Regions from separate parts of the Nicoliella lavandulae genome, predicted to be linked through region 1. Evidence: riboswitches for the same ligand, from Rfam matches in the RefSeq annotation. Region 1 holds a riboswitch; each other region holds the start of a gene.

The links. A riboswitch is a leader RNA that binds a small molecule or an ion and turns the genes downstream of it on or off. The one in region 1 is predicted to bind thiamine pyrophosphate.
Region 2: it holds a riboswitch for thiamine pyrophosphate, as region 1 does, so the genes downstream of both, R4146_RS08430 (acetylornithine deacetylase) here and R4146_RS00755 (ECF transporter S component) in region 1, are expected to answer to the same signal.
Region 3: it holds a riboswitch for thiamine pyrophosphate, as region 1 does, so the genes downstream of both, thiW (energy coupling factor transporter S component ThiW) here and R4146_RS00755 (ECF transporter S component) in region 1, are expected to answer to the same signal.
Region 4: it holds a riboswitch for thiamine pyrophosphate, as region 1 does, so the genes downstream of both, tenA (thiaminase II) here and R4146_RS00755 (ECF transporter S component) in region 1, are expected to answer to the same signal.

Annotation. Positions count from the first base shown of each region.
Region 1 covers NZ_JAWMWH010000001.1:146,468-149,679, forward strand. Annotated here, with positions in the region: gene R4146_RS00750 (serine hydrolase) at 1-925, opposite strand, end outside; TPP riboswitch at 1,105-1,194, shown strand; gene R4146_RS00755 (ECF transporter S component) at 1,302-1,859, shown strand; gene R4146_RS00760 (ABC transporter ATP-binding protein) at 1,957-3,212, shown strand, end outside.
Region 2 covers NZ_JAWMWH010000003.1:366,359-369,570, reverse strand. Annotated here, with positions in the region: gene R4146_RS08445 (hypothetical protein) at 1-49, opposite strand, end outside; gene R4146_RS08440 (acyl-CoA thioesterase) at 143-559, shown strand; gene R4146_RS08435 (lysylphosphatidylglycerol synthase domain-containing protein) at 563-1,489, shown strand; TPP riboswitch at 1,581-1,674, shown strand; gene R4146_RS08430 (acetylornithine deacetylase) at 1,756-3,042, shown strand; gene tenA (thiaminase II) at 3,042-3,212, shown strand, end outside.
Region 3 covers NZ_JAWMWH010000003.1:395,537-398,748, reverse strand. Annotated here, with positions in the region: gene R4146_RS08600 (acetyl-CoA carboxylase) at 1-290, shown strand, start outside; gene R4146_RS08595 (deoxynucleoside kinase) at 341-970, shown strand; TPP riboswitch at 1,015-1,107, shown strand; gene thiW (energy coupling factor transporter S component ThiW) at 1,193-1,705, shown strand; gene R4146_RS08585 (ABC transporter ATP-binding protein) at 1,963-3,048, shown strand; gene R4146_RS08580 (carbohydrate ABC transporter permease) at 3,101-3,212, shown strand, end outside.
Region 4 covers NZ_JAWMWH010000003.1:348,362-351,573, reverse strand. Annotated here, with positions in the region: gene R4146_RS08305 (hypothetical protein) at 282-467, shown strand; gene R4146_RS08300 (carbon-nitrogen hydrolase family protein) at 509-1,315, opposite strand; TPP riboswitch at 1,443-1,534, shown strand; gene tenA (thiaminase II) at 1,632-2,336, shown strand; gene thiD (bifunctional hydroxymethylpyrimidine kinase/phosphomethylpyrimidine kinase) at 2,336-3,148, shown strand; gene thiE (thiamine phosphate synthase) at 3,135-3,212, shown strand, end outside.

The DNA.
Region 1 (3,212 bases):
TAATCAAGCGATCCTTGCCTGGTACTTGACCCGTCCCAACAAAGCTAAGACCAGCGGCTGGAGTGTAACCAGTCTTAAGCCCGTCGACATATAGGTCAGGCGCATAGAACGTCCGCCCCTTTAACATATTGTTGTAGTTGTAAAGTCGTTGCCCATCAACGGTCGCAGTCCCCTTCTTTGAATCCTTTAGGATCTGTGGGTAGTACGCTAATACGTGTTGGGTAATGGTTGCTAATGCCTTAGCACTTACCATGTTACCGGCATTGGCGCCCCCTTTATATTTAAAGCCATAGTGAACTAAGTCCGTATTTTCTAATCCAGATGCAGAATTAAATGTCGCATCGATGTCCCATGCGGCTGCTTGTTTATTCATCATATCAATAAACTTACCGTTAGAACCAGCTACCCATTGGCCTAGCGCAATGGCTGCATTATTGGAGGATTGGATTAACGTTGCCCGGTATAATTGTCTAACTGTATACTTGTGGCCAGGTTTGAACTTAAATCCGCCCCCGATGTTATTATTGTAGCTCATGTTCACTAAGCTAGTGCTAGAAGTATTAACGACTTGATTCCAGCCGTTCGTTTCTTGCGCCTTACGGATCACTAAGTATAAGGTCATTAACTTAGCTGTCGAAGCAACTTTTAACTTTTGATTGATGTTTTTAGCGTACACAATTTTACCGTTATCCGCATCAACCGCAATGGCCGCCTTGGCATTCTTCATTTTGTAATTACCAGGCACAATTGCGTTACCAGTCAATCCAACGGCTCCATCATCATAATCATAGTCATAATTATAAGTCGCCGCATTGGCCGTTTTTGTCGCCCCAGAATTAACCAATGAATTAATTCCAGAACCCGAAGCGATTCCGACAACAGCAACCAATGCCACCGTGAATCGTTTTAATTTTTTACTAATCATATCCTAAATCCTTCCCAAAAATTAAGTAATTTAAATCTTATATAATAAATTACCATTTTCACAGTCCTTAGACAATTGGTTTAAGCGAACTGTAAAGGAAGTGTTATTTAAGCATTGTGATTGTAACAAACGACCTTGCAATTTGTTTAAGACTAAGTTAAACTAGTCAAAGTTAAATAAATAGATGTTTGGGGTGCCGTTCGGCTGAGATAATACCCATTGAACCTGATTCAGTTAGCACTGGTGGAGGGAAACAATGCACTTTAGTGTGCTCAATGGCGTACATACCAAAGGGTCCTCAAAATATTTGAGGACCCTTTTTCTATTTGTTTAAAAAATTATTGATGGATCTATGTTGAAAGGAAGGTTTTTAGCAATGGCTAAAAAATGGAGTCTTAGAAATATTATTTTAATTGCGTTGATCGCAATCGTCTGTGGGGTTATTTTCTGGTTAACTAGTTTTATTTACAATGCGTTGACCCTAATTTTAACTCCCATCGGATTAGCACCGGCTGCCAATGATTTATCACTCGGTTTATGGATCGTCGCTGGACCACTAGCTGGTGCCATCTTCAAGATGCCCGGAGTTTCAATCTTCAGTGAAGTAGCTGGAGCCGTAGTTGAAATGTTCTTAGGTGATCAATGGGGCGTTATGAACGTGGTTTCTGGTTTAATCCAAGGAGCCGGTGCTGAATTAGGATTCGCCGTTACGGGCTACAAAAAATATGGTCACTTCCAACTATTCTTAGGAGCGGTCTTTACCACCGTCATTACATTTACTTGGGATTGGTTCAAAAATGGTTACAATGCTTACCACGTGGGCTTTATTATTCTATTATTCATTCTTCGGTTTATCTCCGTATGGGTCTTTAGTGATCCGATTCCAACTGCAATTAACAAATTGCTTAACCGAAGCCATGCTATTGAAGCATAATTTAGTCGCGTTTTGATTCACAAGTCGTTAAAATAACATTAAAGCACTTCGAAAGCATTGCTTTGGGGTGCTTTCTTTATTATTTGGAGGAATTTTTATGACAACCGTCAATGTTAGTCATTTCACATTTACCTATGCTAAAAGTAAGCAACCCGTCTTGGCAGACGTGAACTTAACGTTTCCCAGTGGTCAAATTAGTTTGATTGCTGGGCCATCAGGAACTGGTAAGTCGACACTATTAAAATCAATCGCTGGTCTATATCCTGAGTTTGCCAATGGTGATTATACCGGCACCATCAGCTTTGACGACCAAGCAATCAACACCATCCCCGCCACTGACATGAGTGGCATCGTATCCATGATGTTTCAAAATCCAAATCAACAATTTACCATGACCAATGTTTACGATGAAATCCAATTCGCCCTTGAAAATCGCCGAATGGATCCAGCGGCTATCCCTGCCCGCATCGATCATGCAATGGAATTCGTTAACATTACCAAACTCAAGCATCGCAGCTTAAATGACCTGTCCGGTGGTGAAAAACAAAAGGTAGCCTTAGCCATTATTATCGCAATGGATTCAAAGGTTATCTTACTTGATGAACCATTTGCTAGTTTGGACCGGCAATCACGAAGTGACTTATTGCACCAACTAACACGTTTGCGCGATGAAAAACACAAAACCATCATTTTAGTCGATCATGACTTATCTGGCTATGAAGCAGTAGTTGATCACTTCTTTTATCTCCATGCTGACCAACATCAAATCACAGAGCTATCGCATCAAGACGTTGCGCAATTACTTACGCCGTTCGATAACCATGAATTAGCTGATGTTAAATTAGCCCTCCCGACTGCTGATGAACAAAGCGTCATTGACTTGGACCACCTAACGCTAAGTCAACACGATCAAGCCCTGTTAGCAATGGATCAATTTAAAATCTACCCTAACCGGACCACGTTGATTACTGGTGAGAACGGAATTGGTAAGTCCACGTTATTTAAGGCGTTGACCCGCCTATTTAAATACGATGGTACAATTTTATACCAAGGCAAAAATATCCAAAAAATTCGTAAAAAGCCTTACTTATCACATGTTGCACTTGTTTTTCAAGATGCTGAAATGCAGTTTGTCGATATTACGGTGGCAGAAGAACTACAATTATCACTTAAGAACGCCGTTCACCCCCACTACTCAACTGACGATGTGCAAGCAATGTTAAAGGAATTAAAGATTGATGGTCGTGAACAACAAGTGGTCTACACCCTAAGTGAAGGTCAGAAAAAGAAATTACAAATCTTAGAAATGTTAATCATGGGTAACGATGTGCTCTTAATGGATGAACCATTTAA
Region 2 (3,212 bases), on a different contig from region 1:
AATCCTGTTGCAAATACGATTTTAATTTAGCTTCATCTTTTTGATTCATAACGGACTGCTCCTTTTAATCGGATTTATAAATATTATAGCAACGTTTATGGTAAAATTACCAATGGAACAATTTAAGAGAAGAGGATATTGAATGATGAAACCCTATTATCACAAAGTTCAGTATTATGAAACTGATAAGATGCAGATTACTAGTCACACGAATTACATTCGGTTCATGGAAGAAGCGCGTAGCGACTACTTAGAACAAATTGGTTGGGCGTATGATCAATTTGAAGCCAATTCGATGATTTCGCCAGTCACTAAAGTAACGGCTGAGTACAAGAAGACAACTACATTTCCCGATTTAATTAAAATCGAGACGAGTGTTGCTAAAGTTAGTAAATATCGCTTAGTTTTGAAATATATAATGACTGTTGATGATCAACTAGTTTGCAAGGCTAGTAGTGAACACTGCTTTTTAGATAATGAACATCAAATCATTAATCTACCTAAACGGGTGCCAGCGTTTTATGATCGCCTAGTTGAACTAAATCGTCAGGAATTATAGGAAGTGGTGATAACTATCAAAATAATTGATAAGATTGCTGATTCGTTTTCTAAATACTCTAATATTATTAAGCGAATTTACGTTGTATTGATTTTAGCGTTCGTTGTATATTCAATTCATTCGATCATTGAGCAAATTTCTTGGCATAAATTAGTTCGTGCCAGTCATTTACTATCGGCGGGTAGTTTTGTTGCCTTACTTATATTAGGCGCATTAGCCATTGTACCAATGATGATCTATGACTTTACCTATACTCGTAAAGCTAAAATGGACATCTCAATGCCAGAGTTGATCACTAGTAGTTATGTGATCAATACATTCACTAATATTGGTGGCTCTGGTGGGTTAGTCGGAGCTAGTTTACGTATTTTTCTATTCGGGAACGTTAATGAAAATAATAAAGAAACGGCTAAGATCGTGACGCAAATTGCGTTGTTCACGATGACCGGATTAGTCGTTAATGATATTGCTGCGATTTTGTTAAACATTGATCGGTTTGGCGCTGAGCCAATTTGGATTAAAACGGTTTGTTTATTATTTCCATTGTATTTACTGGTACCGTTCGTAGCTAAGAATGATACATTAAATCGACGTGATTTATTTCATTTGTTGATTGGTTCAACATTGGAATGGGTTTGTTGTTTAGCATTTTTCATTAGTATTGGCTTTTTTATGCACATTCACTTTGATGTAAGAGCTGCATACCTTGGCTTGATCTTCGCTGGAATTGTAGGAGCAATGTCACTAATTCCAGGTGGAATTGGATCATTTGAAGTCGCATTGACCTTTGGGCTAGAAAAGGCAGGCATTTCTGCTGATATCATTGTGATTTGGGCATTGATCTATCGGATTTGCTATTACTTTGTTCCATTTATAATTGGAATGATCATGTTATTAGTTAAATACTTAAGACGGCGCAACCATGCCTGAGAATAATCATTAAAGCAGAACTGACCAGTTCTGCTTTTTAATTTGCGTTAATTGATTGAATAAATTATAATGACGATTGTAAATATAATTAAATAATCACTAGGGGAGCTTTAATTAGCTGAGAATTAGACCCTTGGAACTTGAATCTGGTTAGGACCAGCGCAAGGAAGTGGACAGTTGATCGATCATTACTATGATTATGATAATGAAGGGCCCTTCTTTGCGAAGGACCCTTTTTGTGATTAAAAGGAGCAATTTATATAGTAATGAAAAAAGAAATTCAAGCAGTTATTGATGATGTTGATAACCACAAAGATCAATTATTAACACTATTAAGTCAGCTAGTGGCATTTCCCACACCAGCCCCTCCTGGCCGTAATACTGATAATGCCCAGTCGTTCGTGGTCAATTATTTAAAACAACTAGGGTTTGATATTGACCAATGGGATTTATATCCCCATGATTCAATCGTTGTTGGGACAAAAACCAATGCCAATAGTGAGCGATATCAAAGTCTAATTCTAAATGGGCATATGGATGTTGCGTCAATACAACCAGATGAAAAGTGGCATTCTGATCCATTTAAAATGTTAGTTAAGGCTGGGCGTGCTTATGGCCGTGGCGTTGCAGATATGAAGGGCGCATTAGCAGCGATGTTAATGGCCTTTCAATTATTGCATGATGCTCAAGTTGCACTACCCGGTGAACTAAAATTTGAATCAGTGATTGGTGAAGAAAGTGGTGAAGCTGGGACACGCGCTGCAATTGAACGTGGTCATCATGCTGACTTTGCCATTGTTGGTGACATTAGTGACTTTCACATTCAAGGGCAAGGTGGCGTGATCACGGGATGGATTACAATCAAAAGTGACCAGACATTTCATGATGCCACTAGGCGCCAAATGATGAATGCAGGCGGTCATTTAAGAGTAGCTAGTGCCATTGAAAAGATGATGAAGGTCATCAGTGGATTGAACGATTTAGAGCGGGATTGGGCAGTTAATAAGAGTTACCCTGGCGTAGCCCCTGGTTCTGATACGATTAATCCAGCGGTGATTGAAGGTGGACGAAATGCTGCTTTTATCGCAGATGAATGTCGACTATGGGTAACAGTACACTTTTATCCGAATGAAGATTACCATGCGGTAATTAAAGAGGTTGAAACGCATATTAATAACGTTGCGATGGCTGATCCATGGCTTAAGGATCATTTACCAATTTATAAGTGGGGCGGTAAATCAATGGTAGAGGAGCGCGGTGAAGTCTTTCCAGCACTGGATTTAGATTCATCTTCACGACCAGTTAAGCTTTTAGATACTGCCCACTATCAAGTGACAGGTCAAAAGCCAATCGTGGATGTTTCACCAAGTGTTACTGATGGTGGTTGGTTTGGCAATGCTAACATCCCAGCTGCTATTTACGGTCCAGGGACGATTGATGAAGCCCATTCCGTTGATGAATCGATTCAAGTTGATGATTTAATTGAATATACGAAGGTATTAATGCAATTCATGTTCGAATGGCTTAATACCAAGCGAGGAGAATCAGATTAATGCAATTTAGTGACCAATTGATAACAGAATTAAAACCAGTCTGGCAAGCTAATCATAACCACCCGTTTGTCAAAGAGCTAGCAGCTGGCACATTACCGGTTAGTAAGTTTAAGTTTTATATGGTCCAGGATTATTTATATTTAATCGATTATGCAAAGTTATTTGCATTA
Region 3 (3,212 bases), on a different contig from region 1:
GCCATGCCGAATTGATTTATCAACGGATTCAACCATGGTTTAAAAGATTACCCAATACTAGGTATCGATTAATTATTGTCAATGATGTGTATGACCACTGTTACAATTTCTACATTGAAATTAGTCGCTATCGAACGTTAACGCGATTAGTGCCATTACATGAATTAGATGATTATGAACTAGCCTCATTAATTAAAGTGGTACGTAATCTTTACCATGATTTTCACTTACCCGCAGAATTACGTAATTTCAACGATCATGACAAACGGATGCTAAATCGTTGCTTTTAGTAATGAAAATAAATGATTATAACTAGTGATTTTATGAGGGGGGCAACGATATGATTACAATGGCCGGTACAATTGGAGCAGGCAAAACATCCCTGGCACAAAAGCTTGCAGAACACTTAGGAACTGAATCATTCTTAGAACCAGTGGCGGATAATCCCATCCTACCTAAATTCTATGCTGATTCTAAGAAGTATGGATTTTTGTTACAAATTTATTTTTTAAATAAGCGTTTTGATATGATTAAAGCAGCCCAATCGCATCCTAACAATGTGTTGGATCGATCGATTTATGAAGATTCAGTATTTACTAACTTAAACTATCGATTAGGTAATATCAATGATCAGGAAAAAGCGGTCTATAATAGTCTGTTGAAAAATATGATGCAAGAATTACCTAAATCCACTCGCAAGAAGAAACCGGATTTAATGGTATTTATTGACATTGATTTAGAACATCAACTAGAACATATTAAGAGTCGGGGTCGAAAGTTTGAGCAAATTCAAAATGATGATAAATTGTTGAATTATTATAAACAGCTACAAAAAGCATACGAAAAATGGTATGACAACTATCGTGAAAGCCCAAAGATGAAAATTAATGGAAATCGTTATGACTATGTTAATAATCCGGCTGATTTAGTCGAAGTCTTACGTCAAATTGAATACCATGTCATGAAATAGGCTTTGACGAATAATTTAACTTATAGTATAGTTAATATGTAAATAAAACATTAATGGGGTGCCGATAATGGCTGAGATAATACCCACGAACCTGATCCAGGTAATGCTGGCGCTAGGGAATTAATTATTAAAGTGTGTAAATCCCTATCCTTTTTGATAGGGATTTTTATTTTATTTAGCGATGAGGTCCCATTAATGTTATTTCTTTAGGAGGATTGATTAATGGGACAACAAAATCGGATTCAAAAGATAACGATTTTAGCAATTATGATTGCACTAGATTTTTTCTTATCACCAATTTTTAGAATTGAAGGGATGGCACCGATGTCTAGTGTGCTAAACGTTACAGCAGCGGTCTTAATGGGACCAGTGTATGCAACTGTAATGGCGGTTGTTTGTGCATTGATGCGGATGCTATTTTTAGGGATTCCACCATTAGCATTTACCGGTGCGGTATTTGGGGCGTTATTGGCGGGGTTATTATATCGCTATAAACGAAGTCCTTGGCTGGCTATTTTAGGGGAAGTGATTGGAACTGGGTTGATCGGGTCACTGGCTTCTTATCCCGTAATGGTCTGGTATACCGGAACGACAACGAATTTATTTTGGTTCGTGTTTACGCCGCGGTTCTTTGGTGGGGCAATTTCAGGATCGATCATTGCTTATCTAATTTTAGTAAAATTAGTGAAAACATCTCAATTCCAGAGAATCCAAGCTTTATTTTTTAAAAATTAAATTCATTAATGAGGACTCATTCGATCGTAAAGAATGAGCCCTTTTAGTTTGCTTTAATAACAAGGATTGCGCCTCCTCAATCTTGTAAAACCTATTTACATAAACTTTACATACGTAGCCTAAATCAGCTAATTTAGGCAAATTCTTTTACACAAAAAATACATTGGTTTTACAGCTTCTATAAATTGGCATGCTATTCTTTAAATTGTTAAGAAACATTAAATAAATTAACTATTTCGTAAGGATAGGTGAGAATATTGTCAATTCAATTAAAGCATCTGGTAAAGAAGTATGATGGATCAGATACACCAGTTTTAGAAAATGTATCAGCACATATCGAAGATAACGAATTTTTTGCAATCGTTGGACCATCGGGTTGTGGGAAGAGTACGTTGCTTCGGATGATTGCGGGCATTATTCCAATTACATCTGGGAATTTATACCTAAATGGCCAACGGGCAAATGACTTAGAACCAAAGGACCGTAAGTTATCAATGGTGTTCCAAAGCTATGCGTTATATCCATTTTTATCAGTATTTGATAATGTTGCATTTGGCCTTAAGGCCAGAAAACAACCTAAAGATGTTATTAAACGTCGGGTTGAAAATGCATTAGAATTAGTTAATTTAACCGAATTTAAAAACCGGAAGCCAAAGGATTTATCCGGTGGACAACGCCAACGGGTAGCTTTAGCCAGAGCCGTTGCCAATGAATCTAAGTTATGCTTAATGGATGAACCATTATCAAACTTAGATGCTCAATTAAGAGCCAAAATGAGAATTGAATTGAAAGAACTACAACGTAAGTTAGGCTTAACCGTTATTTACGTTACTCATGATCAAGTAGAAGCAATGACGATGGCTGATCATGTAATGGTCTTAAACCATCACCACATTCAACAAATTGATACTCCATTAGGTGTTTATCAACATCCCGCTAATGAATTCGTTGCTTCCTTCTTTGGCACCCCGCAAATCAACTTACTTAATGCGGTTTATTCAAATGGAACGTTGACTATGGATAATAGATTTAAAGTTGAAGTTAGTGAACCGCTAATTGACGGTCATAAGTATAAGGTTGGCATTCGGCCTAATCAATTCAAGGTTAAGACGGGGGTTAACGATGGGAACGCACGGGTAACTAGTGTTTCTCAATTAGGTGATCGGACAATGATTGAAGCAAGTCTAGATAATGGCCAAGAGTTACGAATCGTGTTGAACGGCCAAGTTGATATTAGACCGCAAGAATTGATTCAAGTTGAAGGGGCAGAAAGTTTCTTCATTTTTGATTCAGATGATCGGAGCTTAGTAGGAATTCAGAAGGGAGTTTTAGAAAATGCTTAAATCGTTCGATGAAAACCAAATTAAAGATTTAAACGGCTCGAATGCTTCAGGCATGGATAAGGTCAAGGTATCGATCAAGAAGCATCGGGATGCATGGTATGCTGGCTTATTCTTAGGCCCATCCATTTTAATCTTAGGAATGTTTGTCTTTTATCCCATGCTTA
Region 4 (3,212 bases), on a different contig from region 1:
ACTACACTTTATATTCAATAGTCAATTTAGATGGTTTCGACCAATCTATCATTTAAATAAGTGAAGTCAACGTCTGAGCGCGTCTCTGTAAATCGATGATTTTCTTTCTATATCACGGTTACTATCTAACCATGATATAGAAAGCTAAATAGAATAATGGTTGATTCAAATTATGTTTTTTAGTGAAAAAATTCACAAGACTTAATTAATTGAACATAAAGATGTTGGTCTAACAATGTTTATGCTAAAATAAGAACATGATCTCAAAGGAATGGTGATGAATGATTATCGTTTTATTATTAACCATCTTTGTATTATGGTTAGTCTGGAAATTCCTCAGTAGTTGGCTATGGTGGCTATTGTTAATCGCTGCCATCATTTGGATGTTAAAGGTATTTTTCTGGGGTGCCATTATTTTAATTGTCTTAGGCGTTCTAGGGGCCTTTTCTGATGGAAATCAATCGTAATAAAAAACCGGTTTAGCAGATGCTAAACCGGTTTTTGTAACTTAATATAATTTAGGAATTCTTTGATTAGCTGATGGTAACGTTTTTCTAACGGTCTTAATTTTATCTAAGTCAATTTCAGTAATTAAGATTGTTTCGTCACTCCCTGCCTGAGCAATTGTGACGCCCATTGGATCAACGACTTGACTTAAACCCACACGGTCATTACTAGCTGGTTTATCGCATCCAACAACATAGGTAGTATTTTCAATTGCACGTGCTTTTAGTAATGTGGACCAGTGATATTCCTTTAAGGGACCACTAAACCATGACGTTGGAATGATGATAACATCAGCTCCATTAATTGCTTCATAGCGAGCCACTTCTGGGAATCGTAATTCATAGCATACAAACAACCCGATTTTACCAAATGGCGTGTCAATAGGTTCGAATAATTTATCACCTGGCTTAATTTGGTCAGACTCTTTAGTGCCAAAAGCATCATATAAGTGCGTTTTGTGATACGTACTAACGATTTTACCATGATTATCGATAACTACGATTGTATTATAAACTCGTTGATCATTGCCATCATCATTTTTTTCGCGCATCCCAAATATTACCCACACTTGATTATCAATTGCGGCTTGTTTGGCATTGTTAACAAATGGTCCTTCTAGCGATTCAGCATGTTGATTGATTACATCTAAATCCGCAGTGGCGGAAACCGTGCTCATGAACATTTCCGGAAATACCACTAATTTAGCGCCCTTTTCGGCGGCCTCTTTAGTAACTTGGGTCAATTTATGTTGATTAACGGTTTGATCAAGGTCAGAAAATGATTGTGCTAGTGCAATTTTATAATTCAAAGCCTAATCCTCCTAATTATCTTTTAAGCAAATTCTAATCTTATGTCACTGCAATGTCAATCATTGTAAGTTCCATTAGACACCTTATATTAGATATGGTATATTAGTTCTGGAATTGAATATAAATGACTATCCACTGGGGTGCCGTTTGGCTGAGATAATACCCATTGAACCTGAATCTAGATAACACTAGCGTAGGAACGTGGCATGAATCGAAGATAATCGCAGATGATTATAGGCGACCCACCCCCGAAGTTAGTTCGGTGTGGGTCGTTTTTATTTTCCCTGGATAGTTATAATTTAGGAGGATTCACCTATGTTTTCTGATCAACTAAAGCAACAAGCGCAACCCATTTTAAAAGGTATTTTTGAACATCCCTTCATTCAAGGCATTGCCAATGGACACGTTCCTGGTGCCGCATTGAAATTCTATGTTCAACAAGATTATCAATACCTAAGCGAATTTATCAAAATTTATGGAAATGCAATTGCGAAATCCAATGATCGCGAATTAATGAGTTTCTTTAATGATCAAATTAGCTTCATTTTAAATAGTGAGATTCATCCCCACCATATTTTTTGCAATATTGCTGGAGTATCATACGAAAGTCAACAGCATGCCACGCCTTCCCCTAAAGCATACCTATACGAATCACATATGCACCGGGCGGGTGAAACGGGCTCATTGTTAAATATCTTAGCAGCGTTTCAACCATGTCCTTGGACGTATGCAGAGATTGCTGATCACTTAGTAGCTCAAGGGGCAGCAAATGATGACAACCCATTTAAGGACTGGATCGAATTCTATGCAACCCCTAAGGGTGATAAATCACTAAGTGATACGGTCTTTGCCTTTGTTGACCGCTTTGCAGAACATGCATCCCCAGAAGAATTAACTGAAGCCACCCAATACTTCCTAAAGAGTTGCGAATTAGAATGGCAATTCTGGGAACAAGCATATAAGCAAGAGGATTGGCACTTCAAAGCAACATTAGATGCTGCTAGTAAGGAGGAATTCTAATGCGTGAGTTTCCAGAAGCATTAACGATCGCTGGTACTGATTCTGGTGGTGGCGCTGGAATGATGGCCGACATCAAGACAATGCAAGCTTGTCATGTGTTTAGTACCAGCGTGGTCGTTGGTGTTACTGCTCAAAATACTTTAGATGTGCAAAAAGTCTATCCATTACCACTGGAGATGGTCGATGCTCAGTTCGCTTCAGTTGCGGAGGACTTTAAGATCAAAGCTGCGAAGACAGGTGCGCTCTTTGATGCGGCCCATGTTAAGGCCGTAGCTAAAAATATTAAGCATTATTCATTTGGAACCCTAGTTGTTGATCCCGTTATGGTAGCCAAGGGCGGTGCTAAGTTATTAACTGATGATGCGATTGATACCGTCATCAACGACTTAATTCCACTGGCTGATATCATTACCCCTAATCTACCAGAGGCCGAAACGATCGTTAAACACCCAATTGATGACTTAGCAACCGTTAAAAATGCTGCTAAAGAAATTCAACGACTAGGTGCTAAGAACGTTATCATTAAGGGCGGTCATAGTGATGGCCCTGAGAATAAAGACTATGTATTACTAGCAGATGGGACTGCATTTTGGTTGACTGGTGATCACGTTGATTCTAAGCGTAAACATGGGACTGGTGATACACTGTCATCCGTTATCGTTGCTGAAATTGCTAAGGGCTGTCACGTCGAACAAGCCATTCGGCGGGCAAAGGCCTATATGAACGAAATTCTAAAACATGAAATTCACGTGGGCCAAGGTCATGGTCCACTTAATCATTGGGGAGCTGAAAATACTGATGTTGAAATTTAATCCAGACATGTTACGGGTCTACTTTATTGGTGGGACTCAAAATATTGGCGGCGATAAGGCCAAG